DNA from 3 places in the Micromonospora sp. CPCC 206060 genome. Region 3 is predicted to be linked to each of the others. Evidence: riboswitches for the same ligand, from Rfam matches in the RefSeq annotation. Region 3 holds a riboswitch; each other region holds the start of a gene.
What was found. A riboswitch is a leader RNA that binds a small molecule or an ion and turns the genes downstream of it on or off. The one in region 3 is predicted to bind cyclic di-AMP.
Positions count from the first base shown of each region.

Region 1 (11,629 bases), on a different contig from region 3:
AGGCCTGGCGGCTCACCTACCACTGGTACGGCCCGGACGGGTCGCGCCGGGATGTCACCGACTACGCCGACACGGCCATCGCCCACCTGAACCGGGCCGGGGCCGAGGGCTGGGAGCTGGTCACCGCCGAGGAGGACGTGAACAACCTCCAGGGCAGCACCGAGGTGCACCGCTACCACCTCAAGCGGCAGATCGGATGACGGTGGGTTGACGATGGTGGCGGGACGGGGCATCCCCCGTTCCGCCCAGTCCGTACGGCGTCATCCTCGCCCGGTCGATCCCAGGTCATCCGGTCTCGGTACGATCCGGTGGTGCGTCATCCACGCGCCAGGCGGGCCCAGGGCGGCAAGACCCCGCAGTCCGGGCCGGCGGAGCGCGGCGGCCGACCGGGCCGCCGGCGGTTCCCCGACGGGAGCGCCCTGCCGCGCCCGTGCCGCCCACCGGGCGGGAGCGAGTCGCCGAACGACCAGCCAGTGATGAGGACCGCGTGACCCAGACCTCGGACAATCCCGTCTCCGCGGCGTCGACGCCGCTCTCCGCCCAGTCCGGTCCCTACTTCGGCCGGTTCGGTGGCCGGTTCGTACCGGAGGCCCTGGTCGCGGCCCTGGAGGAGTTGGACGCCGCCTACCGGGCCGCGATCGTCGACCCCGACTTCACCGCCCGGCTCGCGGAACTGCACCGGACCTACTCGGGCCGGCCGAGCATCCTGACCGAGGTGCCCCGGTTCGCCCGGCACGCCGGGGGCGCGCGGATCGTCCTCAAGCGCGAGGACCTAAACCACACCGGCTCACACAAAATCAACAACGTGCTCGGCCAGGCTTTGCTCACCGTGCAGATGGGCAAGACCCGGGTGATCGCCGAGACCGGCGCCGGCCAGCACGGGGTGGCCACCGCCACCGCCGCCGCCCTGCTCGGCCTGGAGGCCGTGATCTACATGGGCGAGGAGGACACCCGCCGCCAGGCGCTCAACGTGGCCCGGATGCGGCTGCTCGGAGCCGAGGTCATCCCGGTGACCGCCGGTTCGCGCACCCTCAAGGACGCGATGAACGAGGCGATGCGGGACTGGGTCACCAACGTCGAGAACACCCACTACCTGATCGGTACGGTGGCCGGTCCGCACCCGTTCCCGTCCATGGTCGGCGACTTCCAGCGGATCATCGGCGAGGAGGCCCGACAGCAGATGCTCGACCTGGTCGGCCGGCTGCCGGACGTGGTCTGTGCCTGCGTCGGCGGTGGTTCCAACGCGATCGGCATCTTCCACGCCTTCCTCGACGACCCGGAGGTCGAGCTGCTCGGCCTGGAGGCCGGGGGAGAGGGCGTGGCGACCGGGCGGCACGCCGCCTCGATCACCGGTGGTGGCGCGGGTGTCCTGCACGGCAGCCGCAGCCTCATCCTCCAGGACGCCGACGGCCAGACCATCGAGAGCCACAGCATCTCCGCCGGCCTCGACTACCCCGGGGTCGGCCCGGCCCACGCGTGGCTGTACGAGATCGGCCGGGGCCGGTACGAGCCGGTCACCGACGCCGAGGCGATGGAGGCGTTCCTCCTGCTCTGCCGCACCGAGGGCATCATCCCGGCGATCGAGAGTTCACACGCTCTCGCCGGTGCGATCCGGGAGGGCCGCCGGCTCGGCCCGGACGGCGTGATCCTGGTGAACCTGTCCGGCCGGGGGGACAAGGACGTCGACACGGCCAGCCGGTACTTCGGGCTGCTGGACTCCGACGGTGCGGCAGTGGTGAGAGAGGATCAGGCCAAGTGAGCGTCCGTAGCACCATCGAGCAGGCCCGGGCCGAGGGCCGGGCCGCCCTGATCGGCTACCTGCCGGTCGGCTTCCCCGACGTGGAGACCTCGGTCGCGGCGATGCGTGCCATGGTCGCCGCCGGGGTGGACATCGTCGAGGTCGGGATCCCGTACTCGGACCCGCTGATGGACGGCCCGGTCATCCAGCGCGCCACCGAGATCGCGCTGGCCGGCGGTACCCGCACCGCCGACGCCTTCACCGCTGTGCGGGGCGTCGCCGACGAGGGCGCACCGGCGCTGGTGATGACCTACTGGAACCTGGTCGACCGGTACGGGGTCGAGCGGTTCGCCGCCGACCTGGCCGGGGCGGGCGGGTCCGGACTGATCACCCCTGACCTGATTCCCGACGAGGCGGCCGAGTGGCGGGCCGCGTCCGACGCCCACGGGCTGGACCGGGTGTTCCTGGTGGCGCCGAGTTCAACCCCGGAACGGATCGCGATGACCGTCGCCGAGTCGCGAGGCTTCGTCTACGCTGCCTCGCTGATGGGGGTCACCGGTGAGCGCGGCGCGGTCGGCGGCGGCGCGAAGGACCTGGTCGCCCGGGTACGCGTGGCAGGGGACCTGCCGGTCTGCGTGGGGCTCGGGGTCAGCAACGGGGCGCAGGCCGCCCAGGTGGCGTCCTTCGCCGACGGCGTGATCGTCGGGTCCGCCTTCGTCCGCGCGATGCTGGACGCCCCGGACCGGCGTGCCGCCGTCGAGGCGGTCACCGCCGTCGCCGCGGATCTCGCCGCCGGGGTCCGGTCGGCCCAGCCCGCTGTCGCCTGATCCCGACCTGTGTCGTGCGGATGGGCCGGATGGGCACTTTCGGCCCGAACCGTACCTCCGGCGCCACCCGTGCCCATTGGTGCCCGTCACGGTGACAATGCGTCACCAATCGCGGGCGGGCTTGCTGTTTTGGCAGGTCAGAGGGGTTGGCAGCAGGAGAAGCGGCCAGTAGTGTCGGCCCGGTCCGGTGTGGTTGCCGGTCGCCGAGGGCGACGCTGCGCCGGACCCGCTGAGTCGTGCACGCACGAGCCGGGGACCCACCGCACTCTGGGGTGAATCCGTGGAGCACAACGTCCACGGTAGGGCCAGACTTCCCGCCCGAACCCGTCAGCTAACCCGGTAGGCGGCATCGGAAGGAGTTTCGTACCCGTGCAGCACCACCCCCCGCCGCTTTCCGGCCCTCCCCGTCGCGCCGTACCGACCCCCGCCGCCATCCGACCGCTCGGCTGCTGAGACTGGCGGATCCCCGGCGGTGGCCCCGGTCACCACCTCCCCCTTCGCACCCCCCGGTCGACCCCGCAGCACCACGGTGAGCTTCTGCCCCGTGGTGTGGTCGGCGTGCGCCTGACATCGGTGGATCCGTCTTCCCGGCAGCACCGTCCCGTCCGCCTGTCGCCGTAGCGGCGGGCCCGGCGCGTCGTCATACCCCCGATGACGCGACCCAACCGTGGAGGATCACGTGAAAGACCGCTTCAAGCAGCAGTTGACGCGCGTCGCGTCGCGTCGCCCGTACCAGGTCGCGGCCGTTTCGGCTGTCGTCCTGGCCGTCACCTCGACCACCGGTCTGTTGCTGACCCGTACCGACGAGCCCACCCGGGGCGACCTGGCGGTGGCCGCCGTGGCCGAACGGAACGACTCCACCACCGGCGGGGTCTCCCGGGCGACCCGCCCGTCGGCTGCCACCACCCCGGCGCCGACCGCGTCGGCCACGACTGCGCCGACAGGTACCCCGTCCGCTGCCGCCAAGCCGGTCCGGCAGGCTGCGGTGAAGGCTACGCCGACGAAGCCGAAGCCGCCCGCGAAGAAGGTGCTCGACGTCGACTACCAGGCGCAGACCACCTACTACTACTGCGGTCCGGCGGCGGTGCGCAACGCCCTGACGGTCCGGGGCATCGAGCGCAGCCAGGACGCGCTCGCCGGCCCGCTCAACACCGACGAGTTCGGCACCGATTCCGCCTACGACACCACCCGGGTGCTCAACAGCGTGACCGGTACCGACTTCTACCGCACCCGGATGATCCCCGGTGGTGCCGCCACGTCGGCGCAGAAGGACCAGCTCCAGGCCGACGTGGTCCGGGCGGTCAGCAACGGGTACGCCGTCGTCGCCAACGTGGCCGGCTCGGTGACCGACACCGAGGGCGGCTGGCACTCCTTCCCCGGCGGGCACTACATCGCCGTGGTCGGCTACGCCGACGACGGGCGCAGCGTGCAGATCTCGGACTCGGCCGACCCGGCCACCGCCTCGTACTGGCTGGCCACGACCGCCCTGGCGAACTGGATCGCGACCCGGGGCTACTCCGCCTGACGTCCCGTCCCGAGGCCGTACCAGCGTTCCATCCGGCGGTCCTCCTCCCCGCACCGCCACCACCGGGCGCCGACCCACCAGGGTCGGCGCCCGGTGCGCGCCCGGGGACCGGCGTTCCCGGCGGTTCCGGTGTGCCCCGGGCCGGTGGCAGACTGCTCGACATGTCCGACCCGGAACCTTCCCCGACCGGCGAGACCCGGATGCCCCGGCTGGTGCTGCTGCACGGCATGGGGGGCAGCGGCGCCGTCTGGCACCGTTGGCGTCCGCTGCTCGACCGGCACTGGCCGGACCGCTGGCTCGCCCCCGATCTGGCTGGCCACGGTGCCGCCGCGCCGCTGCCCGGCTACTCCTTCACCGCGCTCGCCGACCGGGTCGCCGAGCTGCTCGACCCCGCCGAACGGGTGGTGGTCCTCGGGCACTCCCTCGGCGGCGTGGTGGGGCTCGCCCTCGCCGTCCGGCCCGGTGGACCCACCGTCGAACAGGTCGTCGGGCTGGGCATCAAGACCGTCTGGACCGGGGACGACCTGGCCCGGGCCGGCAAGCTCGCCCAGCGGCCGGTGACCTGGTTCGCGTCCCGGGACGAGGCCGCCGACCGGTACCTGAAGGTCGCCGGCCTGTCCGGACTGCTCGATCCGGGGGACCCGGCGGTCGCCCCGGGGCTCGTCGGGCAGGACGGCCGTTGGCGGCTCGCCATGGATCCGGCCGCGTTCGGTGTCGGGGCGCCGGATTTGGCCGCGCTGCTCAGCGCCGTCCGGTGCCCGGTGACCCTGGCCCGGGGTGAGCACGATCCGATGGTCACCGACGCCCACCTCGCCGGGTACGGCGTACCGGTGGTCACCCTGCCCGGGCTCGGGCACAACGCGCACGTCGAGGACCCGGCGGCGGTGTTCCGGGCGCTGATTCCGCCGGGCTGAGCCGGCCGCGCCAAGCGTTCGGTTAGTGGACGCCAAGCGCCCACCACCAGCCTTGTACCCAGCAACCACGCGATCGGCCCGACCGGACCGGTGGGCCGATCGCCGCTAGGGACAGGGAGACGGGAATGCGAGTTTCTTCGAGGGCCGGATTCGGCAGTGCGGCCGTCGCGCTCGCGGTGCTGGGAGCAGTCGGGATCAGCGGGGCGACGCCGGCGTCGGCCGCCCCGGCCGGGTGGGAGGTCCTCTCCGGGATCTCTCTCTCGGACAGCGTCGCGGTGAAGACGGTGGAGCTGCACTGCCCGACCGGCAAGGTCGTCAGCGGTGGGGAGGCCTGGCTGACCGCCTCACCGGGTGCGGTGGGCCGGGTCGGGCTGGAGCGGTACGCCCCGTCGGCCGACGGGAAGACCTGGACCGTGGTCATGCGCGAGACGGGTGCGACCAACTACACCGGCGACTGGCAGATCAGCGCGCGGGCCTTCTGCGTCACCACCCCCTCCGGGTACGAGGTGGTCGCGGCGGACAAGACCGGCACGAACGACTACCACCGGATGCAGATCACCGCCCAGTGTTCGGGCACCAAGAAGCTCCTCGGCTCGGGCGCGATGGTCTACAACACTGACGGCGCGTTCATCCTCGACCGGGTGGAGGCGGGCTTCAACGATCCGACCGAGATCCCCTTCTACACCATCGCCCGCGCCCGCACGCTGGACCAGGGCAAGGTCGCCCACAGCCAGGAGGATCTGCGGGCCTACGCGATCTGCGCCAACAAGCCGGCCGCACTCGAACGGGTCCGGGGGCTGTCGGACATGGTCAGCCCCTCGATGCAGAACGTGCCGGTGGCCTGCCCGGCGGGGAAGGAACCGTACAGCGTCGGAGCCGGCATCCACGTGTCCAGCATCCACGAGAACAACCGGGCGCAGGTGCTGATCTCCGGGATGCGGTCGTCGAACGCCTGGGCCCACGAGGACCCCGACGGGTACGTCGAGGACTGGCGGCTCAGCGCGACCCTGATCTGCGGCTGATCCGGTCCCTCGGGGTGCCGCGCGGTGCGCGGCACCCCGGAGCAGCCAGCGTCATGAACAGTGGTGGAACGCTGTCGAGCTGCCTGCACAGACGGAGCGCTCCGTCCGTGCACGCAGCTCGACAGCGTGCGCCGTGCAGTAGTTCGATCGGCAGCCCGTGCCGGCCAGCCGACAGTGGTTCCGGTCAGTCGACAGCGGTTCCGGTCAGCCGGCGGCGGTGCGGGTACCGGCCGGCACGACGGCCGGGGCGGCCCCGTCGCGCTGCACCGGCGGCGTGGACTTCGGCCGCAGATGACTGCGCGCCTCGCTGAGGAACGCCTCGGCGTACGCCTCGGCCGGGAAGTCCCCCAGGTACCGGGTCCGGGTCTGCCAGCGGGTCTCCGCCAGCGGGTCGGCCCCCAGCAGGAGATCGAGCGCCCCGTCGACGTTGGCCAGGTCACGGTGCAGCGCGTAGCCCGCCCGGGCCAGCGGAAAGTCCTCGGTGAAGCGCTCGCCGAGACCGAGCATGTCGGTCACCGCGTAGGGCTTGCCGGAGTAGAGGTAGTCGGAGATGACCCCGGAGACGTCCGAGACCAGCGCGTCCGACCGGTTCACGCAGTCGACCAGGGTCAGCTCCCGGGCCGCCGTGCTGCCCCAGACGTGCTGCCGGCCGGTCCGCGCCCGGTCGGCGGCGAGCAGCTCCTCGATCCGGGACAGCTGCCGGGCCGACTCCGGGTTCTGCGACGTGTACGGGTGGGCGCGCAGGATCACCGTGGCGCCCCGGGCCAGCAGGCGCGTCACCAGGGTCTCGCCCACCGGCAGCGAGCAGTAGTTCGCGTCGGCGTAGTGGCCGGTCCAGGTGGGGGTGTAGAGGACGGTCTTCGCGGCCAGGTCGGCGATCGGGGTACGCCGCACCTCGATCGACTCGACCTGTGGCCGGCCGACGATGGCGAACTTCTCCCGGGGGATGGTCACGCCCGCGCGGGCGTACCGGTCGATGGCGGCCTGACCGGCGACGAAGATCTTGTCGAAGATGGCCGAGACCGGGTTGGCGCTGGGCGCCTTGTCGCTGTCCCCGTGGTGCAACTGGATGTGGGTGAGCTGGTTGAACCGGATGCAGTGGCTGTTCTTCGCGCCGTGGTTGACGTAGAAGGCCACCTTCAGGCTCGGCACGATCGCCTCGTCGATCGCCTTCAGCGTCGGGCAGACCACCACCGGGGCGCGGGTCGCGGCGGTCACCGTCGGCAGGAACTCCGGCTCCCGGAGCAGGACCAGGAACGGCCGGCCGATCCGCTCCAGGTAGGGCAGCCACATGGTGATCTGGTACTCCGACCCGGGCGGCGCGGAGAAGTAGAGCAGGAACTCGGGGGCGTGCCGGTGCAGCGCCCGGGAGACCGGGCTGCCCGCCGCCGACGGGGTGAACCGGCGCTTCGCCAGCGCGAGCACCGCAGCGGCGGTGACCGCGCCGACCAGCAGACCGACCAGCATGACCGGCCAGGCGGGCAGGGTCAGCGCGGCGCTGAGCGCGGCCAGCGCGAGCAGACCGGCGACCGCCGTGGCGAGGTGCGTGGTGACCAGCCGGGACTGCGACCGTACGGCCAGGTTGGCGGCCTGGATCTCCAGCGAACCGGCCTCCCGCAGCGGGCGTTCGGCCAGGACCAGCCCGAGGATGACGACCGCGGCCAGGCCCAGCGCGGGGTCGAAGTCGTCACCGAGCTGCCGGGCGTACGCGGTGATCACCCCGGCCGCGACCAGCACGGTCTCGGCGACGTTCTCCGCCTGTGGGCGGATCCGCCGTTCCACCAGCGCCGCACCGATCGCGCCGAGGGCCAGTACCGCGCCGACGGTGGTGGCCTGGGTCAGCGCCAGTACCCCGAACGCGGCGACGGCGAGCCCGGCGGCCAGGGCCCGGACGGCGAGTTTGCGGACCAGGGTTCCACGCATCTCAGGCTCCCGCTCGGCGTACGTCGACCACCTGGCCGGTGAGGTTGGACAGCAGCACGTCCAGGGACGCCTGGGCGACCGTCTCGGCGGCGAGCAGGGTGTGCTCCGGTTCCTCGCCGAACGCCCGGGTCCGCATCGGGGTCGCGGTGCGTTCCGGGTTGACGCAGTTGACCCGTACCCCGAACTCGGACCACTCGTCGGACAGCGCCTGGGTCAGGTTGACCAGGGCCGCCTTGGTGGCCGAGTAGAGCGCGTACCGGGCCCGTCCCCGGGTGTACGAACTGGAGGTGTAGAGCAGCAACTGCCCCTTCGTCTGCCGCAGGTACGGCAGGGCCAGCCGGGCGATGGTGACCGGGGCGACGAAGTTGACCTGCAACATCTGCTCGATCGTCGACTCGGGCATCTCGGCCAGCGCCCCGGTCTCCAGGATCCCGGCGGTGACCACCACGTGGTCGATCCGGCCGGTGGCGTCGAACGCCTCCCGCAGCGCCTTCTCCACGTCCTCCGGACGCTCGACGTAGGTGCCGGTGGTGGACCGGCCGACCGAGAAGACCTCCGCGCCGAAACCCCGGGCGATCTCCGCCAGCCGGGCCCCGATGCCGTAACTGCCGCCGAAGACCACAATGGTCCGACCGGTCAGCTCCTCGGTGTAGGCGCGCTCGTCGGTCAGCCGGGGGGCCTGGGCGGCGGCGAGCTGGAAGAGCTTGTCGGCCAGGTGCACGTCGACCGGGTGGGTGACCTTGATGTTCTCGTCCGCCCCCTCGATCACCTTGATCGGCACCTCGGGCAGGTACCGCAGCACCACGCCGCAGTCGTCGGTGGCGTGGAAGTCCGGGTCCGCCCCGGCCAACCGGTACGCCTCGCGGATGGTGGGGGAGCGGAAGGCCTGCGGGGTCTGCCCCCGGCGCAGTTGGGCGCGGACCGGGATGTCGGTGATGCAGTCGTCGGCGTCGACCCGGACGATCGTGTCGGCCGACGGGATGGCCACGTCCACCGCCGCGTACGACCACAGCGCGTTGACGCACTCCCGGACGATCCGCGGGGACAGCAGCGGCCGGACCGCGTCGTGGAAGAGCACGTTGCAGTCGTCCGGGCCGAGCGTGTCCAGGGCGAGCCGGGTGGTGGCGTTGCGGGTGTCCCCGCCGGCCAGCACCCGGCTGACCTTGCGGAAACCGGCCCGGTCGACGATCTGCTGGGCGGCCTCGACGTGCCCGGGGGCCATCAGCACGATGATCTCGTCGATCTCCGGGGCGGCCTCGAAGACGGCGATGGTGTGCTCGATGATCGGCTTACCGGCGATTTTGAGTAGCTGCTTCGGGATGCCCAGGCCGACCCGGGAGCCGGTGCCGCCGGCGAGCACGACCGCCACCGTCCGGGTGGGCCGCCACGGCGCCGGGCCGTCCGGCCGGGCGTCCGCTGCGGTGGTCAGGTCCTGCGTCATTGCCGATCCTCACTGGTCCACGGGTCGATGGGGTGCGCGGGCGCTACGACCTTAGCGCCTGTGCCGGCGGGGGGTCCGTGGCGAACCCGGCGGTACAGGCGCTGGCGTACCGGGGTGGTCGGGTGGGTTCCGGCCGACGCTGCGCGCCGGCCGGAACCCACCCGACCCACGGCTCACTTGCCGCCCATGAACGCCTCGTACGCCTCGACCACCTCGGCGGTCGGCCCGTCCATCCGCATCACGCCGGACTCCAGCCAGATGGTCCGCTCGCAGGTCTCCCGGATCGTGCCGATCTGGTGGCTGACCAGGAAGACCGTGCCGGCGCCGGCCCGCAGTTCGCGGACCCGCTGCTCGCTGCGGCGACGGAACCGCCGGTCACCGGTGGCCAGTGCCTCGTCGATCAGCAGCACGTCGTGGTTCTTGGCCGACGAGATGGCGAACCGCAGCCGCGCCGACATGCCGGAGGAGTAGGTCCGCATCGGCAGCGAGCCGAAGTCACCCCGCTCGTTGATGCCGGAGAACTCGATGATCTCCGGGACCTTCTGCTTGACCTGCTCCGGGGTCATCCCCATGGCCAGGCAGCCCAGCGCGGCGTTGCGCTCGCCGGAGAGGTCGTTGAGCAGGGCCGCGTTCACCCCGAGCAGCGACGGCTGCCCCTGGGTGTAGACCGCGCCCCGGTTGGTCGGCAGCAGCCCGGCGATGGTCCGCAGCAGGGTCGACTTGCCGGACCCGTTGCTGCCGATCAGGCCGATCGCTTCGCCCCGGTATGCGGTGAATGTCACACCCTTGACCGCGTGCACCTCGCGCACGGTCGGCGCGGGAGCCCGGGAGATGAGCCGCTTGAGCGCGCTCGCCGGGGAGTTGCTGCCGGCCGTGCCGGCGCCGTGTACCCGGTAGATCACGTGTACGTCGTCGACGATCACGGTGGGGATCCGCTCCCCGTTGATCGTCGCCACTGACGCGGGGACGGTGTTGGTCAGCTCAGCCACGGCCGTACTCCTGTTCGCCTCGCCAGAAGTAGATGAATCCGCCCACGCCGATCAGCAGCGACCAGCCGGTGGCGAGCAGCCACAGCGTCGGCCCGGACGAGGTCAGCGGAGAGTCCTCCAGCAGCGCGTGCCGGATGAGTTCGATGTACACCAGCAGCGGGTTGGCGTGCACCAGGTTGACCAGGATCGGGTTGTCCAGGTTCTTGGTGAACATCTCGACGCTGTAGAGCACCCCGGAGCCGTACATCCAGGTGCGCAGCACGAACGGCATGAGCTGCTTCAGGTCGGTCATCTTCGCCCCGAGCCGGGCCAGGCCCAGCGCCAGGCCGGCGTTGAAGATCGACTGGAGCAGGATCGCCGGGGGGACCAGCAGCCACTCCACGGTCAGCGGCTCGCCGGTGACCAGCACGATGCCGACCAGGACCACCATCGCGGTGAGCAGGTGCTGGAACTGGGTGAGCGTCACCGCCAGCGGCAGGCAGGCCCGGGGGAAGTGCAGCGCCCGGATCAACCCGAGCTGACCGCTGACCGCCTGCACCCCGCCGGAGACCGCAGCCGAGGTGAAGTTGTAGACGAACAGCCCGACGCAGAGGTAGGCGATGAAGTTCGGGACGCCGTTCTTGGTGCCCAGGATCACGCCGAAGATGAGGTAGTAGACCGCCGCGTTGGTCAGCGGGGTCAGGACCTGCCAGACCCGGCCCAGCCGGGCGGTGCTGTACGACGCGAGGACCTTCGCGTTCGCGTACGCCGCGATGAAGTGCCGGTACGACCACAGTTGCCGGGTGTAGGCGGCGAGGGTGGGTCGCTTGCCGGCGACGCTCAGGCCGTGCCGGGCGGCGACCTGCGCCTGGGACAGTCCTGGACCGGTGTCGGCCACCGCCGTGTTGGCCATGGTTGGGCGCTCCGATCTTTCAGTTTTACGGGATGCGCGCGACATCTGTGGAGAGCGCGGCCAGCGCGGTGGACCGCCGGCGCCTCGTCGCTGCGTGGAACGTAGTGGAAAACACGTAGCGACGCAACCGTACCGTCGCTGCGCTACATTGTCCCACGTGACGACCGAGAAGAGACGTGCGCCGGCCGGCGCGGCGGTGCTCCGCGACGACATCACCACGGCGATCCGTGGCGCCGTCATGCACGAGCTCGCCGCCGTCGGCTATGCGCGACTGTCGATCGAGGCGGTCGCCCGGCGGGCCGGGGTGAGCAAGACGGCGGTCTACCGTCGGTGGAGTTCCAAGCTCGACCTGGTCCTG
Region 1 covers NZ_JBAKHU010000018.1:48,800-60,428, reverse strand. The annotation lists gene V6U90_RS14440 (hypothetical protein) at 1-200, shown strand, start outside; gene trpB (tryptophan synthase subunit beta) at 488-1,759, shown strand; gene trpA (tryptophan synthase subunit alpha) at 1,756-2,565, shown strand; cyclic di-AMP (ydaO/yuaA leader) riboswitch at 2,783-2,926, shown strand; gene V6U90_RS14425 (C39 family peptidase) at 3,233-4,090, shown strand; gene V6U90_RS14420 (alpha/beta fold hydrolase) at 4,252-5,004, shown strand; gene V6U90_RS14415 (hypothetical protein) at 5,130-6,026, shown strand; gene V6U90_RS14410 (CDP-glycerol glycerophosphotransferase family protein) at 6,231-7,949, opposite strand; partial or broken gene V6U90_RS14405 (SDR family NAD(P)-dependent oxidoreductase) at 7,963-9,390, opposite strand; gene V6U90_RS14400 (ABC transporter ATP-binding protein) at 9,564-10,379, opposite strand; gene V6U90_RS14395 (ABC transporter permease) at 10,372-11,271, opposite strand; gene V6U90_RS14390 (TetR/AcrR family transcriptional regulator) at 11,429-11,629, shown strand, end outside.
Region 1: another riboswitch for cyclic di-AMP. It lies ahead of V6U90_RS14425 (C39 family peptidase); the one in region 3 lies ahead of V6U90_RS05440 (C40 family peptidase).

Region 2 (11,629 bases), on a different contig from region 3:
TGCGACGACCTGCACCTGGCCGCCGACCCGGCCGCGCTGACGGCCGTGGAGTTCCTGCTGCGGCACGCCGACGACCGGCTGCGGCTGGTCGTCGGGGCCCGCACCGACCCGCCACTGGCCCTGCACCGGTTCCGGGTCAGCGGGGAGCTGACCGAGATCCGCGCCGCCGACCTCGCCTTCACCGACGACGAGGTGGCGGACCTGCTCTCCGCGCACGGGGCGGTGGTACCCCCGGCGGCCGTGGCCGTGCTGCGGGAACGGACCGAGGGCTGGCCGGTTGGACTGCGGCTGGCCGCACTCGCCCTGCGAGGCCACCCCGACCCGGCCAGCTTCGTCGCGCGGTTCTCCGGCGAGCACCCGGAGGTCACGGACTACCTGACTGCGGAGGTGCTGGCCGGGCTTCCCGACGGCCTGCGCGGCGTACTGGACTGCGTGGCCGTCACCGAGCCGGTCACCGGTGACCTGGTCACCGCGCTCACCGGTCGGGACGGCGCGGACCAGCTCCTCGCCGAACTGGAACAGCGGATCGGCTTCCTGACCGCCGCCGGTGACCGGCCACCGGCGTACCGCTGCCACCGGCTCCTCGCCGACGTGCTCCGCGCCGCACTGGCGAACCGCCCGGACGACCGGGTACGGGACCTGCACCGGCGGGCCGCCGACTGGTACGCCGGAGTGAACCAGCCCCGGGACGCCCTGCGGTACACCCTCGCCGCCGCCCGCTGGGCGGACGCCGCCCGGCTGCTGCTCGACCACTGGCCCGCGCTGCTGCCGTACGACCGGGACGAGCCGGACCGGCCGCCGGTGGCCGCACCGCCGGAGGAACAGATCCGGGACCACCCGGCGGTCGCGCTGGCCTACGCCGTCGACCGGTTGGGGCTGGCCGGGGAGCCGACGGTCGACGGGTACCTGTGCGTCGCCGACGAGGCGGCCGGGGCACTGCCGGAGCCGGACCGAACCCGGCTGCGCTGCGCGGCGGCCGGGTTGGCGCTGATCCGCGCCCAGGCCGGTGCCGATCCGCAGCGGGCCCGCGGTGCCGCCGACCGGCTGCTCCAACTGGCCCCGCCGGACGTGGCGGCGCCACCGGGACCGGCGGTACGGGCCGTAGCACGGACCGCGCTCGGGTTGACCGAACTGGGCGCCGGTCAGCTCGCAGCCGCCACCGACGCGCTCGCCGCCGGGCTGGTCGAGGCCGGACCGGCCGGGCTGCCCCGGGTCGCGGTGGTCGCGGCGAGCCGGCTCGCCCTGATCGCCGCCCTCCGGGGCGAGTTGCGGGCCGCCGAGACCCTCGCGGCAGGTGTGCTCACCGGGCCACCGTGCCAGGGTCGACCGGCCGGGCCGGACTGCGGGTACGCGTACCTGGCCCTCGCCCTGGTCGCCACGCACCGGGACCGGCCGGTGGAGGCCGAGACCCAGCTCGCTCTGGCCGAGCGGTCGACGACCGACGGGTCCGGACCCGACCGGGCTGTCTTCACCGTGTGCGCGGCCCGGTGCCACAGCCAACTGCTGGCCGACCGGGGTGATCCGGTCCGGGCCTACCAGGTGCTCGCCGCCGCCCGGGACCGGCTCGGCGACCCGGCGGACGGCCCGGGGAACTGGTTGCTGGCCGCCGAGGCGGAACTGCGGGCCGGCCAGGGTGACCTGGACCGGGCCCGGGAACTGCTCGCCTCCCGGGCGGCCGGGTCGACCCTGGTGGCGGTGGTGCTGGCCCGGGTGGAACTCTGTGCCGGTAACCCCGATGCGGCGGGGCGGGTGCTCCCCGACTGGGACGGGCCCACGGCCGGCCGGTTACCGGTGGCGGTACGCGCCGAAGCCGGCCTGCTCGACGCGTTGCTCGCGCAGCAGTCCGGGGACCCCCGACGGGCCGCCCGCCTCCTGGAACGGGCGCTGGACCTGGCCGAGCCGGACGGGCTGCGGCGCTTCCTGGTGCGCGGCGTACCCCCGGTGCGGGACCTGCTCGTCGCCCACCTCGACACCGGCACCGCCCACTGGCCGACGCTGACCGAACTGCTGGACCACGGTGACCGGCCGCAGGCCACCGGTACCGGTGCAGCCGCCGCCGGACCCGTCCGGCTCGGCGGTGGCACCGCCGGTGGCCCGGCGCCGCTCGGTGAACCGCTGACCGAGCGGGAGCTGACCATCCTGCGCTACCTGCAGAGCGTCCTGTCCAACGTGGAGATCGCCAGCGAGCTGTCGGTCTCGGTGAACACCGTCAAGACGCACGTGCGCAACATCTACCGGAAACTGGACGCCACCCGGCGCCGGGACGCGGTCCGCCGGGCCCGCGAACTCCATTTGCTGTAAGGAAGGGCCCCCGCTTAACGCTTTCGGTAGGTAAAGGGCCCCTTCCTAACAGCTGTGCACAGGTGGACATCGGCGGACATGCGGTACCCGATCAGCCGTCGGCCGGTACCCGATCAGGCGTTGGCCGCCCCGTCCACCGCGGCCAGCAGGTCCGGCAACCCGTACGGGCCGTCGTAGCGCACCCCGTTGACGAAGAACACCGGCACCGCGTCCACTCCGCTGCGGATGCCACTGACGATGTCCCGGCGTACCCGGTCGGCGTGCTCGTGCCGCTCGACCTCCGGATCGACCTCCTCGACTTGGAGCCCGACCTGCTGCGCGGCGAGTGACAGGTGTACCGGGTCGAGCTGGTCCTGGTGCTCGAAGAGCCAGTCGTGCAGCTCCCAGAACCGGCCCCGGACCGCTGCCGCCTCGGCCACCTCCGCGGCGGCGTCGGCGTACGGGTGCACCTCGGCGAGCGGGAAGTGCCGGTACACCAGCCGGGCCAGGTCGGCCCGCTGGCGCAGCAGTTCCCGCAGGTTCCGGTACACCGCGCCACTGTGCGGGCACTGGAAGTCGGCGTACTCGACCACGGTCACGGCCGCGTCGGCGGCGCCCCGGACATGGTCGGAGGCGTCGACCGGTACCCGCAGCCGGCTGACCGTGATCTGCAACGGTGTGGTCATCGCGGCCTCACAGCCGGACGGTGATGTGGTTGTGCACCTCGGCGACACCGGGTGCCGACCAGGCGACCCGTTCCGCCTCGTCCCGTTCCAGCCAGGACCGCACCAGCCCGTCGAGGATAACCGTGTCGCCCCGTACCTCCACCGAGATCCGCTCCGCGTCGGTCTCCACGCTGCGGACCAGGGCACGGGTGATCCGGTCGGTCAGGTCGCTCCGGGTCGGCCGGCCCGTGGGGCGGACCACGATCCCGTTGCTCAGCCCGCGTACCCCGGTGAGCCGGCGTACCGAGCGTTCCGCCGCCCGGCGCTGGTACTCCCATTCGACCTCGCCCCGCAGCGTCACCCAACCACCGGAGACGGTGACGTCGAGCCCGTCGAGGGGTACGAACGCGTCCCACTCCAGGGCCCGGGTGGCGGCGGTGGCGATCTCCGCGTCGGTTCGCTGTGCCGAGGTGGCCAGCCGGACCTGGATGTCGTTGGCTACCGCCCGGACCCGGTCCACCCGGTGCGCGGCCCGCTCGGCGGCCCACTTCTTGGCGTAGCTGTCCACCCAGCCGGTGAGGGTCACCACGCCCTCGGAGACCGTCACACCGATCTCGTTCGGCTGTACCCGTGGCTCCCAGTTCAGTTCGTCGAGCACGTCGGACTGGATGTCCTGGTCGGTGCGGGTGATCGTTGCCGTGGCCATGGTGGGTCCCTCCCGCGACTAGGTTCCGTCGCTGCCAGGCTCACCACGGTCCGGGTGACCGGACCTCACCCGCCGGGGGTGAAAGGTCAAGGCCCCGGCGGGCGCGCCACCGCCGTCGACGGGCCGTCTCGGACCACCGGCAATATAGTTTGCGGTCCATCCTAATCCGGCGGGGCGGTCTATTGACACCCTTCTCCGGGGTGTGTGAATGTCTGGTTCCGGGTGCGGGAGCCAGCGCGCCGGGTGGGGGAGTCAGGGCAGCTTCCCCGGGAGCCAGGGCAGCTCCGGCAGTCACCGTGCGCTCGTCAGGTGACGCGGCTGACGCCGTCCGCCTGACGTCACCCGTACCCGAGAGGAACCGCTGATGCGGAGAAGTCTCGCTGGCACCCTCGCGACCGTGCTCGCCGCCGCGGCGACGGTCGTGGCGGCCCAGCTGACCCTCAGCCCGACCACGCACGCGGCAGCCGCCGCACCCGAGTCGTACTCCTGGAAGAACGTCCGGATCGACGGTGGCGGCTTCGTGCCGGGCATCGTCTTCAACCCCACCGAGAAGAACCTGATCTACGCCCGTACCGACATCGGTGGGCTGTACCGCTGGGAACAGGCCAACCAGTCCTGGACGCCGTTGCTGGACTGGGTCGGTTCGGACAGGTGGGGTTACAACGGCGTGGTGAGCGTCGCCACCGACCCGGTGCAGACCAACCGGGTCTACGCGGCGGCCGGCATGTACACCAACAGCTGGGACCCGAACAACGGGGCCATCATCCGCTCCGCGGACAAGGGCGCCACCTGGCAGGTCACCGAGCTGCCGTTCAAGAACGGTGGCAACATGCCCGGCCGGGGCATGGGCGAGCGGCTGGCCGTCGACCCCAACAAGAACAGCATCGTCTACTACGGCGCCGAGGGCGGCAACGGCCTGTGGCGCAGCACCGACCACGGGGCCACCTGGGCCAGGGTGGCGAACTTCCCGAACGCCGGCAACTACGTCGCCGACCCCAACGACTCCAGCGGGTACCAGAGCCAGAACCAGGGTCTGACCTGGGTGAGCTTCGACAAGAGCACCGGTACGGCCGGCACCGCCACGCAGACCATCTCCGTCGGGGTGGCGGACAAGGAGAACCCGGTCTACCGGACCACCAACGGTGGCACCACCTGGGAGCGGATCGCCGGTCAGCCCACCGGCTACCTCGCGCACAAGGGCGTGGTGGACCCGGTCGGCGGCTTCCTCTACATCGCCACCAGCGACACCGGCGGCCCGTACGACGGCGCCAAGGGGGACGTCTGGAAGTTCAACCGGGCCACCGGTGCCTGGACCCAGATCTCGCCGATCCCGTCCAGCAGCACCGACGCGTACTTCGGCTACAGCGGGCTGACCATCGACCGGCAGAACCCGAACACGCTGATGGTGGCCACCCAGATCTCCTCGTGGCCGGACGCGCAGTTCTTCCGCAGCACCGACGGGGGCGCCACCTGGACCCGGATCTGGGACTGGACCAGCTACCCCAACCGCAGCTTCCGCTACACGATGGACATCTCCTCGGCGCCGTGGCTGACCTTCGGCACCAGCAACCCGAACCCGCCGGAGGTCTCCCCGAAACTGGGTTGGATGAACGAGTCGGTGGAGATCGACCCGCACGACTCGAACCGGATGATGTACGGCACCGGCGCGACCATCTACGGCACCACCGAGCTGACCAAATGGGGCACCGCCGAGCAGTTCACCATCAAGCCGATGGTCAACGGCCTGGAGGAGACCGCCGTCCTCGACCTGATCAGCCCGCCGTCCGGCGCGCCGCTGATCAGCGGGCTCGGCGACATCGGCGGCTTCCGGCACACCAGCCTGGCCGCCGTACCGGCGATGATGTTCACCCAGCCGACCTTCACCAGCACCACCAGCCTGGACTACGCCGAGTCGAACCCGTCGGTGATGGTCCGGGCGGGCAACTTCACCGACGCGGACCGGCCGAACGACAGCCACGTCGCCTTCTCCACCGACGGGGGCGCGAACTGGTTCCAGGGCAGCGAGCCGTCCGGCATCAACAGCGGCGGTACGGTCGCCGCCGCAGCCGACGGCAGCCGGTTCGTCTGGGCGCCGGGCGACTCCGGCCAGCAGGTCGTCCACTCGGTCGGCTTCGGCAACTCGTGGACCGCGTCGACCGGCATCCCGGCGAACGCCACCATCGAGTCCGACCGGGTGAACCCGAACACGTTCTACGGCTTCAGCGGCGGCAAGCTCTACGTCAGCACCAATGGCGGGGCCAGCTTCACCGCCTCGGCCGCCACCGGCCTGCCCACCACCGGCAACGTCCGGTTCAAGGCGATGCCGGGCCGGCAGGGGGAGCTGTGGCTGGCCGGAACCGGTGGACTCTGGCACTTTACCGACTCCGGGGCCACCTTCACCAAGCTCGGCAACGTGACCACGTCCGGCAACATCGGCTTCGGCAAGGCCGCCCCCGGGCAGACGTACCCGGCGCTGTACCTGTTCGGCACCGTCGACGGCACGCACGGCGTCCACCGGTCGGACAACGCCGGTGGGTCCTGGATGCGGATCAACGACGGCCAGCACCAGTACGGCAACGCGGGCGACGCGCTGACCGGTGACCCCCGGGTCTACGGCCGGGTCTACCTGGGCACCAACGGCCGGGGCATCCTGGTCGCCGACCGGCTAGGCGGGCCCACGCCCACCCCGACCGTACCGACCCCGGGCCCGACCACGCCGTCACCGATCCCGACCGAACCGACCCCGGGCCCGACCACCCCGTCACCGGGCCCGACCACGCCACGGCCGGCCGGCGGGTGCACGGCGACGTACCAGGTCACCAACTCCTGGGCCGGCGGCTTCCAGGGCGAGGTGACCGTGCGTAACAGCCACGGCTCGTCGATCGCGGGCTGGTCGGTGACCTGGGCGTTCGCCAACGGCCAGCAGATCGCCCAACTCTGGAGCGGGACCTACACCCAGACCGGAGCGACGGTGACGGTACGCGACGCCGGCTGGAACGGGCCGCTCGCCCCGAACGCCACCACCACCTTCGGGTTCCTCGCCAACTGGACCGGGACGAACGCCGTCCCGGCGATCCTGACCTGCACGACGAGATGACCGTGCGGGACCCGGTGGCCGGCCACGGTCGCCGGGTCCCCCGTGCCTGATCAGGACGGGTACCGTCGGTGCGCCGTCTGCTGACCGGCCGGGGCGCCGGCCAGCCGGCCGCCACGGTGGCCGGCCTGCGGGATGGCCCGTCCGGTCATTCGGACCGGTGGCCCGCCGTCACCGCTCCGACGGACCGGCGTGGTCGACGTCCAGCGAAACCGGGGCGTCCGGCCGGTCGACGTCCACGAACTCGATGTCGTCGACCCGGCGTAGTTCCGGGTCACGGCTGGCCGCCGCTCGCGCGGCCGAGCCGGCGGCCCAGCCGATCGCGGCGCCCAGCACCCCGGCGCCGATGATCCACGCCCAGGGCAGCGCCGGCCGCCGCCCGGCGAGGGCGTCGAACGCCCGGCTGGCCCGGCGCCATGCCTCGTCGGCGGCGGCACCGACCCGGTCGCCGGCCTCGTCGGCCAGGTGGGAGGTGCCCCGTCCGGTCGACCGCGCGGTGTCGCGAAGGCTGTCCCCGGCGGAGTGCACCGCCGAGGCCAGCTGCTGCCAGGCCTGGTCGGTGATGCGCTCGGTCTTGGTCCGGCGGTCCAGCAGGTTGCTCCCGAACATGGCGGTACCTCCTCGGATGCCGACAGCAGCGGCCACTTCGGACAGGGGGCTGTTCGGCGCGGATGTGGTTACGTCCTCCGAGGTGCCCGCGCGGGTTCTGCCGCAAACCCGCGATCACCCAGGGGAGTCGGCCGCGAGCGGGTCAGGTCCTCAGTTGACCACGACGACCGCCACACCACGGGCGAAGTCGTCGTCATCGTTGTCGTCGTCGTCATCCCCGCCACCACCGAACCCACAGGCCAGCACGAGCGCGAGCAACGCACCCACGCCCGCCAACCCCAGCAGTCTCCGCAGCATGAACAGCCTCCCGGGTGAGTGGGTATCCCTTGCCGTCGATGCTAGTCGCCGTACCGGCCGGGCGCTGACGTCGGGGCGAGTCCACCCGGTCCGATCAGGTGGCCGGACCGCCGGGGTGCCCTCCACCACACGGCTGACCGGTGCCCGGCGGGCGGGGGCGTCCGGACATCGCCGGCCCGGCCTGCGGGTGCGGCTGGGGTTCGGCGGCTACTCTGGTGCGGCCGGACGAGTGCTGTCCGGAATGGTCTCAGAACCCCCGGCTGGCCGAAATTTTTGGGGCTTATCATGCTTAATGTCCGTCTTGTGGCACTTCGTGAGGCCCGATTCGGCGAATTGCTCATCCCGGGGGGTGGCGACCGAGGGCGGGGGAGGAATACTCTCGGTCGCGGCCCGCGTACTGATGAGGCGCCCGGTTGCGGGCGAGTGGAGGTGCTCGCGTGAGCCTGTCGATCGTGAAGACTGTCCTGCCCGGTGGGGTCGTTCAGATCTCGCCGCGTGGCGAAATCGATGTCGACACCGCGTACGAGGTCAAGGAAGCTGTCGCCGAGGTGCTGGCGAAGGGCCGACCGGCGCGGATCGAGTTGAACATGCGCCTCGTCACCTTCATCGACTCGGTCGGTATCAGCGCCATGGTCGCCGGTTTCCAGACCGCCGGGGTCAGTGGCGTCAAGCTCGTGGTGACCGAGCCCAGCCGGTTCGTGCACCGGCAACTCTGGGTCACCGGGCTGCTCGGTCTCTTCGGCGCCCCGGAGCCCTACTTCGCTGGCGCCAACGCCGCCGAGGCGAAGACCACCGGAGTCTGAGCCCCCGGGTCCTACCGGCCCCCTGGCGCCACCCCCGGCTGCCTGTCATGCTCATCCTGCCCGGCTGCCGTCGCGGCCGGCACCGGAGCGCGTCGCTGTCCGCCGCCGTCCCGGCACCAGCCGTCGTCCCGGCACCCTGCGGCGGTCGCCCGTACCGGTGCGCGGCCCGGCGGCCCGGCAGTCAGGAGGCACGGTGCGCGGACAGGACACCTTCACCTACACGGTCCAGGCGCGCTGCACCCCGGCGACCGCCTCGGCACTGCTGGCCGACCTGACCCGTCAGGTCGAGCTGCACCCGCTGATCGTCCGGGTCACCCCCCGACCGACCCGCCCGGGGGCCCGGGCGAGCTACATGATCACGGACCGGGTGGCCCTCGGCCCGCTCCGGCTGCCCATCTCGTACCAGGCCGACGTGCTGACCGCGAGCACCGAGGAGGTCGTGGTGGTGGCCCGGCAGTGGAGCGGCACCCGGGTCCGGAACCACGCCCGGATCCGGACCGAGGCGCCGGACCAGGTGCGCATCGACGTGGAGATCAGCATTGCCGCGCCCGCCCCGCTCCTCGGGTACGCGCTGCGCCAGGCCCGGGCGGCGCACCTGTGCCTCGCCGCCCGCCTTGGCGCGGCACTCGACGGCGCCTGAGGCCGCCACCGGCTCACTGCCGGGTGGGGCCCTACCCCCGGGTACGCCGGTGGCCGGCTGGAGTAGCTCCGACCGGCCACCGGGCGCGTCGTCAGTAGACGGAGAGGTGCACGTGGTTGGTGTGGTCGCTGGACGGATCGCCACCCGCCCCGCTGTACGACTTCCAACCGCTGCTGGGCAGCCAGATCTGCTTGTACCAGATCACGTAGAGCACGCCGAGCCGGCTGGCGTTCTTCACGAAGTACGCGGCGAGGTTGTTCCCGTACGTCCGGTCGCCACCGGTGGCCGCCCCGCCGAAGCCGCTCTTCTGCGCGGCGAAGTCGCAGGCCCGCCCCTTCGGGTGTTCCCCCGAACTGCCGTTGCGGAAGCAGGACACGTACCGGGTGAACCCGGCCGCCTTGGCCTGGTTGAGGGCGTGCAGGGTGCGTGGGGTGATGCACCCCGACGTGGTCGGGTCGTTGACGCTGCACGACTCGCTCGGCCAGGAGCCGTCCGGATTGCGCGGTGCCGGCTTGGCCGAGGCCGAGGTGGTGGAGGCGGGACCACTGGATCCGCTGCTGCTGGAGCGGCCGGCCACCAGCAGTGCCCGCTCGGCCTGCTGCTTGCGCTTGGCCATGATCGCGACCTGCTTGCGCTGCTCGGTGACCTCCCTGTCCAGGGCGGTCTTGGCCCGGGTCTGCAGGTCACGGGTCTCCATCAGGTCGCGCAGTTGCCGGTCCTCGTGCGCGGCGACCGCGTCGAGGGCGGCGGCCCGGTCCAGGAAACTGTCCGGTGACCCGCTGCCGAGCAGCGCAGAGATGGTGCCGAGCCGGCCGGTCCGGTACGCCACGCCGGCCATCTCGCCGACCTTGGCGTTGCGGACGGTCAAGTCCGCCTCGATGACCTTGAGCTGGCCGGTCAGTTCCTGCTGGCGTTTGCTCGACTTGTCGAGGGCGGCCTTGGCGTCGAGGAAGCCCTTGCTGGCTGCTTCGAGCTGGGCCCGGAGGGCCGGCGTGCCCCCTTCGTCGTCGGTGCCCGGGGCCGGTGCCGCGAGGGCGGTACCGACCGGAACGGCGGCCTGTGCGCCGGGGACCGGCGCCGTCACGACCCCGAGGGCGAGGGTCGCGGCGAGCAGGGCTGCCATCCGGGCGGTGGTACGTCGTGCGGATATCGGCATACAGATGTCCTTCCGTCAGCCGCCGACCGGGTTAGCTGACGGGTTCGGGACGGAAGATCCCTACCGCTGACGCGGATACACCCCAGGTACGTGGTTCCCCGGCTCGCACGAGGCGATTAGGCGGCGGCCACCGCAGGCGCCGGAGGGCGCCGCCCGGCGGGGGCCGGTGGTGAGCCTACCGGGGTCGGTGGGTACGCCGCAGCGCCTGAATGGGCGCTACGGGCTCTTCCTACCCACTTGTCCGGCATGTTCCGGACAATACCCCTGAAAGATTTAAGGTGCCGCTAAACCCGGGAGATTGACCCCGGTGCGCCTCCGGTGCCGGGTGTCCGATCGACGCCCGATTCATCCCGGCTGTCGACCGTCGGTCCGTCGGTCCCCACGCTGCGGATCGCGGCCTCACCACTCCATCCGACCGCAGGCCCCGGTGGCGGCGCCGGGCTCGATCTGGAGGGTGGCGTGCTCGATGTGGAACTCGTCGTGCAGGGCGGTCCGGGCCGCGGTGAGTACCGTGCCCACCTCGGCGCCCGGGTCGATGGTCAGGTGCGCCGAGGCTACCTCCATGCCCGAGGTCAGCGTCCAGACGTGCAGGTCGTGCACGTCGGACACCCCGGGTACCGCGCAGAGCCGGTCCCGGACCGCCGGGACCTGGAGGTGCTCCGGTGCCGCCTGCACCAGGATCCGGACGGCGGCCCGGCCGAGCCGCCAGGTGCGGGGCAGGATGAAGACCGCGATGGCCACCGCGACCAGCGGGTCGGCCCACCACCAGTCGGCGACCGCGATCAGCACGGCGGCGACGATGACGCCGACCGAGCCGAGCAGGTCGCCGACCACCTCCAGGTACGCGCCGCGCAGGTTGATGTTCTCCTCGGCGCCCGGCCGGAGCAGCGCGAACGCGCCGATGTTGGCGAGCAGGCCGAGCAGCGCGACGAACAGCACCGGGCCGGCGGGCACCTCCGACGGCGTGCCGAAGCGCTGCACCGCCTCGATCAGCACGTAGACCGCCACGCCGGAGAGGAGCACCGCGTTGGCCAGCGCGGCCAGTACCTCCAGCCGGTAGAGGCCGAAGGTCCGCTGCGGGTCGTCGGCGGCGCGCCGGGCGGCGGTGATCGCGGCGAGCGCCATCCCGATGCCGAGCACGTCGGTGAACATGTGCCCCGCGTCGGAGAGCAGCGCCAGCGAGCCGGTGGCCAGAGCGGTCACCGCCTCCACCAGCATCAGGCCGCTGAGCAGGGCGAACGCCGCCCACAGCCGACCCCGGTGCTGGTGGGGGGCGTTACGCGCCTGCCCGTGGTGATGATGACCGCCGCCCACGTACCCACCCTCCCGCCGATGCCCTGCCGCCGCTCCAACCTATGCTCATATTGCTATGTGTTCAA
Region 2 covers NZ_JBAKHU010000001.1:305,414-317,042, reverse strand. The annotation lists gene V6U90_RS01440 (LuxR C-terminal-related transcriptional regulator) at 1-2,301, shown strand, start outside; gene V6U90_RS01435 (DsbA family protein) at 2,415-2,966, opposite strand; gene V6U90_RS01430 (BON domain-containing protein) at 2,974-3,651, opposite strand; gene V6U90_RS01425 (cellulose binding domain-containing protein) at 4,016-6,748, shown strand; gene V6U90_RS01420 (hypothetical protein) at 6,917-7,354, opposite strand; gene V6U90_RS01415 (hypothetical protein) at 7,505-7,651, opposite strand; gene V6U90_RS01410 (STAS domain-containing protein) at 8,089-8,454, shown strand; gene V6U90_RS01405 (SRPBCC family protein) at 8,648-9,094, shown strand; gene V6U90_RS01400 (coiled-coil domain-containing protein) at 9,186-10,250, opposite strand; cyclic di-AMP (ydaO/yuaA leader) riboswitch at 10,255-10,383, opposite strand; gene V6U90_RS01395 (cation diffusion facilitator family transporter) at 10,650-11,564, opposite strand.
Region 2: another riboswitch for cyclic di-AMP. It lies ahead of V6U90_RS01400 (coiled-coil domain-containing protein); the one in region 3 lies ahead of V6U90_RS05440 (C40 family peptidase).

Region 3 (6,860 bases):
GTCCTGACCTGGGCCTTCGTACGTGGAGCGGGTGACGGGAATCGAACCCGCACTGTCAGCTTGGGAAGCTGATGTTCTGCCATTGAACTACACCCGCAAGCGGAACCCACTGTACCTGGTCGCCTCCGATCATGCACTCACCCACCCCCGGCACGCCGTCTACGCCCTTCCCACGGCACCCGTCGCTGCCGCGCCCTCGGTAGCCGACCGACCCCGTCCAGGCCCGTCGATGGCACCGACGACCGCCACCCATCCAGATGAGTTGATCTTCAGAAGCCTCCCGGTGCAGCTCGGCACCCCCGGGCAGCTCACAGAAATTTCCACTGGTGCAACACATGGCCGTTCTCAAATGAATCAATCAGTTGTAACGTTCCCCCCACGTTCCCGGACACGGTGCGACACACCCTCGGTCGCACCGCGGAGAAAGAGGTGGGCCACATGGGACTTCGTCCCAACCTGCTGACCCGGCGTGCCGCTGGTGTCGCCTCCACGACCCTCGCACTGCTGCTCAGCACCGCAGCGGTGGGCGTCACGCCCGCTGCCGCAGCACTCGCCGGCCACGCCGAGGAGTGCGCCACGCCGGCTGACACCCATACAGACGCCAAGGTCAAGGCTGGCGGCACGGCGAAGCACGACCCGAACGAGCTGACCGCAGCCCAGGTGCGCGAGCGTGACGCGGACCTGGTCGCCGCGCTACGCGAGCGTGCGCTGCGCAACGGACCGGAGGCTGCCGGTCCGGCCACCATGGCCACCGTAACCATCCCGGTGATCGTGCACGTGATCCAGCGGGACAGCACCCGCGCCGGTGGCAACATCCCGGACTCGATGATCACCTCGCAGATCAACGTACTCAACCAGGCATACAGCGGCGCGACCGGTGGCGCCCCCACCGCTTTCGCCTTCCAGTTGCAGAGCATCAACCGGGTCACCAACCCCGCGTGGTACCCGATCGTCTACGGCTCCAGCGCAGAGCGGTCGATGAAGACCTCGCTGCGCCAGGGCGGCAAGAACGTCCTGAACATGTACCTCGGCGAGCTGAGCGACGACCTGCTCGGCTGGGCCACCTTCCCGAAGCGCAAGCTGGACAGCATGGACGGTGTCGTCGTGCTGGGCGAGTCGCTGCCGAGTGGTACCGCCACCAACTACAACCAGGGTGACACCGGTACCCACGAGGTCGGCCACTGGCTGAACCTCTACCACACCTTCCAGGGTGGCTGCTCCGGCTCGGGCGACAGCGTCTCGGACACCCCGGCTGAGTCGTCGCCGGCCTACCAGTGCCCGACCGGCCGGGACACCTGCTCCACCGCGGGTGCCGATCCGATCCACAACTTCATGGACTACACGTACGACTCGTGCATGTACGAGTTCACCGCCGGCCAGGCGGCTCGCATGATCACCGCGTGGAACGCGTACCGCGCGGCGTAAACGCAACCACCGTCCGGTGCCGGCTCCGTGTCACGGGGCCGGCACCGGCGTCTCTGGGACCAGGACAGGCACCGGCGTCTCCGCAATCGGATGGCGGGCGTGCCGCCCACGTCGGCTCGGCCGGACTGGCGGCGGCGTGGGCCCGGCGGCTCCGGCTCCGGCTCCGGCTCCGGCTCCGGCTCCGGCTCCGGCTCCGGTCGGATCCAGCCACACCTGCACGTCCGGGCGCGAGTGCGGCGAGCCCGGATCACCCTGACCACCGCGTCGGGCGAGCATCGCCACATCGACGGTGAGCTCGAAGAGCCGCCAGTCGACCTGCCGCGTGGCATGCGCTCGGTCGGCGAGGCGGGCGATCCGGGCCGGATCGGTAACCGGTCGGGCACGACCGGCCACGTACGCCTCGTCGTCACTCTCCTCCGGCGGGAACGAGTGCAGCGCGTACCGCCCGTCGCGTTCCAGGTCGCGCCGCTTCGGCGAGTCGATGACGAAACAGAAGAGGCCCTCCTCGGTGATAACGGGTGACACCGGGTGCACCCGGGGACCACCGTCCGCGCGGACCGTCGCCAGATAGCCGAGACCTGGCCCGTACTGCTGCATGAGGTGGCGGATCCCGTCGGCGAGTCGGGGCTCGTCAGCGGCGAATTCAGACCAGGTTGCCATGCCCTCATTCTATCGAACACACGTTCGAACGCCCACTCAACCAGGCATTTGACCCGACGCCGACGCAGGTACCGGCCGGGCGGCTCGCTAAGGTGTGTCCGTGCTGCTCTCCGACCGTGACCTCGTGCTGGAGATCGAGGCGGGTAATCTCGCGCTGGAGCCGTTCGAGCCCGCGCTGGTGCAACCGTCGAGTATCGACGTACGCCTGGACCGGCTGTTCCGTGTCTTCAACAACCATCTCTACACGCACATCGACCCGGCGATGCAGCAGGACGACCTGACCTCGTTGGTGGACGTACCGGACGGGGAACCGTTCGTGCTGCACCCCGGGGAGTTCGTGCTCGCCTCGACCCTTGAGGTGATCTCGCTCGGCAACCAGCTCGCCGGACGGCTGGAGGGCAAGAGCTCGCTGGGCCGGTTGGGGCTGTTGACCCACTCCACGGCCGGTTTCATCGACCCCGGCTTCTCGGGTCACGTCACCCTGGAGCTCTCCAATGTGGCGAACCTGCCGATCACGCTCTGGCCGGGCATGAAGATCGGGCAGCTCTGCATCTTCCGGCTCTCGTCGCCGGCCGACCATCCGTACGGGTCGGCCGTCTACGGCTCGCGTTACCAGGGGCAGCGCGGCCCGACACCGAGCCGGGCCTGGCAGCACTGGCGGACCTGGCCGACCCGCTGAGCGACAGCCACACCGGCGACAGGCGTTAAGAAGGGCCCCTTCCTATACCGAAAGCGTTAAGAAGGGGCCCTTCCTTACATCGAATCTCAGCCGGGGCGGCCGTAGCTGTGGATCGGTCCGTTGTCGACCCGCTTCATCTTGACCGGTTCGCCGGCCTGGGAGGCGTGCACCAGCCAGCCGTCGCCGACGTACATGCCGACGTGGTGCAGGTCGCTGTAGTAGAAGACCAGGTCACCGGGGCGTAGCTCGGACCGGCTGACGCTCGGCACCGCTCGCCGCTGGGCGGCGGCGTTGTGCGGCAGGGAGACGCCCGCCTTGGCCCAGGCGGCGAGCATGAGCCCGGAGCAGTCGTACGAGTTGGGCCCCTCGGCGCCCCAGACGTACGGCTTGCCGATCTGGGCGCAGGCGAACTTGACCGCGATGCCGGCCTTGCCGCCGGGGTAGGTGGCCGGGCAGGGGGCGGGCCGCAGCGGGCCACCGCCGCCGTTGCCGTACACCTGGATCCGGAGCTTCTGCAGCCGGTCGATCTCGGCGTTGATCTGCTTCTTCTTCGCGGCCAGCTCGGCTTCGGTACGGGTGAGCTGGGCGACCAGCGCGTCCAGTGGCTCCTTCTTGGCGCTGAGCTTCCGCTTGAGCTCGACGACCGCCTGGATGTCCGCCTGCTGACGCTTGGCGAACTGGTCGAGGATCTCCAGTTGGCTGACGAACGTGGTGGGTGAGCCGCCGGCGAGCATCGCGTTCAGGGCCGAGGTGTTCTCACCCTTGTACGCCCGGACGGCGAGCGCGCTGACCTTGTTCATCGCGAGGTCGACCTGGAGTTGCAGAGGTTCGATCTGTCGGGCGAGCGCGGCGGCCTGCTTGCGGCGGGCGGCGAGGTCCTGGCGGGTGGCGTTGTGCTTCTCGATGATCGGTTCGAGTTTGTTCCAGTCCTCGTCGATCTGCTTCTCGATCTCGGCGATCGAGGGTTCGGCGTGTGCCGCGGTGGCTCCGCCGGTCAGGATGACGGCGAACCCGATGAGGGCGGCGAGTGCGGTGGATATGCGAGACCAGCGTGGGCGCGGTGCGATCGTCCGCCGGCCGGCGGGAGCCGGTCGGGTGGACGTCGACCGCGGGGCATGGTGTGCCACCGAGGCCTTAACTCCTTCTTCCCCTACCGCCTACCGGGTTAGCTGACGGGTTCGGGCGGGAAGGGAGGCGCCCTACCGCAGGACTGCGGATTCACCCCGGTGGTGCACTGGGTCCCCGGCTCGCCAGGCGAGCGATTCGGCGGTGTCGAGCCGATGCCACCCGGGCTGGGTGACCTGCTGCCGTCTCGACAAATGACCACACTAGAGAAGGCCGCCGGATGGTCGCAAGCTGCGACACCCCTCGATTCCATCCACATGGCGGACACTCGACCCGACACGGCGGCCCGCTGGACGTGACGATTCCTCGACAGGTCGGGGGCGGGACGCGGCGATTCTGGAACGCGGCGGCCCCCGACGGGGAGCGAAGATAAATTTCACTGGCACCGGTCTCGTCGGAATCTGTTGACGAACGTCCCGGCACGCGCGAGGGTGACGACGGACTGACCCATCCCCCCCCCGAATGGAGGTTCGATGCTTCGCCCGAACGTACCGACGAGCAGACGGATCCTGCTCAGCGCCGTCGTGGCCGGCGCCGCGACGCTCGTCCCACTCACCGCGACGGCCCCGGCCGCCGGCTCGACCGCCCCGACCCGGCAGCAGGAGTACGCCGCCGCAGCAGCGGAGTACGGCGTACCGGAGAGCGTCCTGCTCGGCGTCTCCTACCTCCAGTCCCGTTGGGATACCAACGCGGGCACCCCGAGCACCAGCGGCGGCTTCGGCCCGATGCACCTCACCGACGCCGAGTACGTGCTCTCCCTCCCCGGGCACCACCACGACTCCGGTGACGAGGACCCGCGCGGTGACGACTCCCGGCCAAGCCGGGCCGGTACCGGGACGGACAGTCCGGCACCGCCGGCCGCGTCGTTGCAGACGCTGGACGCCGCCGCCGGGCTCACCGGCGCCGCCGAGGAGTCGCTGCGGGCCGAGCCGGCCGTCAACATCCGGGGTGGCGCCGCCCTGCTGGCGTCGTACCAGCGGAGCCTGGCCGGGCCGACGGGCAGTGACAGCAACCCGGCCGCCTGGTACGGCGCGGTGGCCCGGTACGCGGGCGCGGACAGCGCCGACGCGGCGGCGGCCTTCGCCGACCAGGTGTACGACACGATCCGTACCGGGGTCAGCCGGCGCACCGACGACGGGCAGCAGGTGGCCCTCGTCGCCCGGGCCGACATCACCCCGGAGCGGTCCTGGCTGGACCGGCTCGGGCTGCGCAGGCTGGAGCGTCCGGACGGGCTGGAGTGCCCGCTCGACATCTCCTGCGAGTGGATCCCGGCCCCCTACCAGGAGCTCGGTGGCGGCGACTACGGCAACCACGACCTGTCCGACCGGCCGGCCCGGCAGAAGATCGAGTACATCCTCATCCACGACACCGAGGCGACCTGGGCGACCACCCTCAAGCTGGTCCAGGACCCGACCTACGTGAGCTGGCACTACTCGCTGCGTTCGGTGGACGGGCACATCGCCCAGCACGTGAAGGCAAAGGACGTCGGCTGGCACGCCGGCAACTGGTACGTCAACGCCAAGTCCATCGGCCTGGAGCACGAGGGCTTCGCCGCCCAGGGCACCTGGTACACCGAGGCGATGTACCGGACCTCGGCGAAGCTGGTCCGGCACCTGGCGTTGCGGCTCGGCATCCCGCTGGACCGGCAGCACATCATCGGCCACGACAACGTGCCGGGTACCGTCGCGTCGACCGTGCGCGGCATGCACTGGGACCCGGGGCCGTACTGGGACTGGGACCACTACTTCGACCTGATGAAGGCCCCGGAAGTCAACACCGGCACCCCGGCGACGGGCATGGTGCGGATCGCGCCCGACTTCGCCACCAACAAGCCGGCCTTCACCGGCTGCGTCCGGGCCGGTGTGCCGTGCACCCCGCGCGGCTCGTCGTCGGTGATCCTGCGCAGCGCACCGGACCACAACGCACCGCTGGTCAACGACATCGCGCTGCGTCCGGACGGTACCCCGAACACGATGCACATCTCGGACCACGGGGCACGCGCGTCGACCGGTCAGACGTACGTCATCGCGGACCGGCAGGGTGACTGGACGGCGGTCTGGTACCTCGGCCAGAAGGCGTGGTTCCACAACCCGGCGGACGCGCCGACCGCAGAGTGGACGGTGGGCATGGTGGCCACCCCGAAGCCGGGGAAGGCGACCATCCCGGTGTACGGCCGGGCGTACCCGGAGGCGGCAGCCTATCCGCCCGGCGTGCCGTACCAGCCGATCTCGCCGTTGCAGTACACCCTCTCCGCCGGCCAGCGGTACGCCGTCGGCAACGTCGTGCCCGGCGAGTACTACCGGGCCACCACGTTCGACGGTTCCTCGCCGGGCGACTGGACGGTGATCCGGGGCGAGAACCGCTACGTGCAGATCCAGTTCGGTCACCGGGTGATGTTCGTCAACCTGGACGACGTGCAGTTGCTCCCGTCGGCGGTGGGCGCGCCGGCCTGACCCGGGGACCACGCGGGCCACTGGCCGGGGATCACGCGGGCTGGCGGTGTCATCCTGGCTGGATCGGGATGACGCCGCCAGGATGCCGCTGGCACACCCGGAAGCCGGCGCTGTCGAGTTGCTTGCCCGGACGGAGCGCTCCGTCTGCGCAGGCAGCTCGACAGTGTCGCAGTCGGCATACACCGGGTTCGGCCAGAGGCGGGGAGCGCACGGGCCGGGATCCGGGGGACGCCAACCCGTACATCCGGTTGCACGTCATGTGAAAGGACCCCCGGCGATGGCCGGGGGTCCTTTCCACGCTGTCAGGGGCTCAGGTGACCCGGCGGAAGCCCTTCAGCGTCATGTACTTGATCGGCGAAACGTTCACCGGCTTACCCTCACGGGGAGCATGCACCATCAGCCCGTTGCCGAGGTACAGCCCGACATGGCCGGGGAAGAACACAAGGTCACCGGGGCGCGCGTCAGCCCGGCTGACCGGCTTGCCCTCGTCCCACTGGGCTCCCGTGTAGTGCGTCAGG
Region 3 covers NZ_JBAKHU010000004.1:7,783-14,642, forward strand. The annotation lists tRNA gene V6U90_RS05420 (tRNA-Gly) at 24-97, opposite strand; gene V6U90_RS05425 (zinc metalloprotease) at 439-1,425, shown strand; gene V6U90_RS05430 (pyridoxamine 5'-phosphate oxidase family protein) at 1,456-2,085, opposite strand; gene dcd (dCTP deaminase) at 2,186-2,764, shown strand; gene V6U90_RS05440 (C40 family peptidase) at 2,851-3,891, opposite strand; cyclic di-AMP (ydaO/yuaA leader) riboswitch at 3,904-4,043, opposite strand; gene V6U90_RS05445 (N-acetylmuramoyl-L-alanine amidase) at 4,363-6,342, shown strand; gene V6U90_RS05450 (C40 family peptidase) at 6,653-6,860, opposite strand, start outside.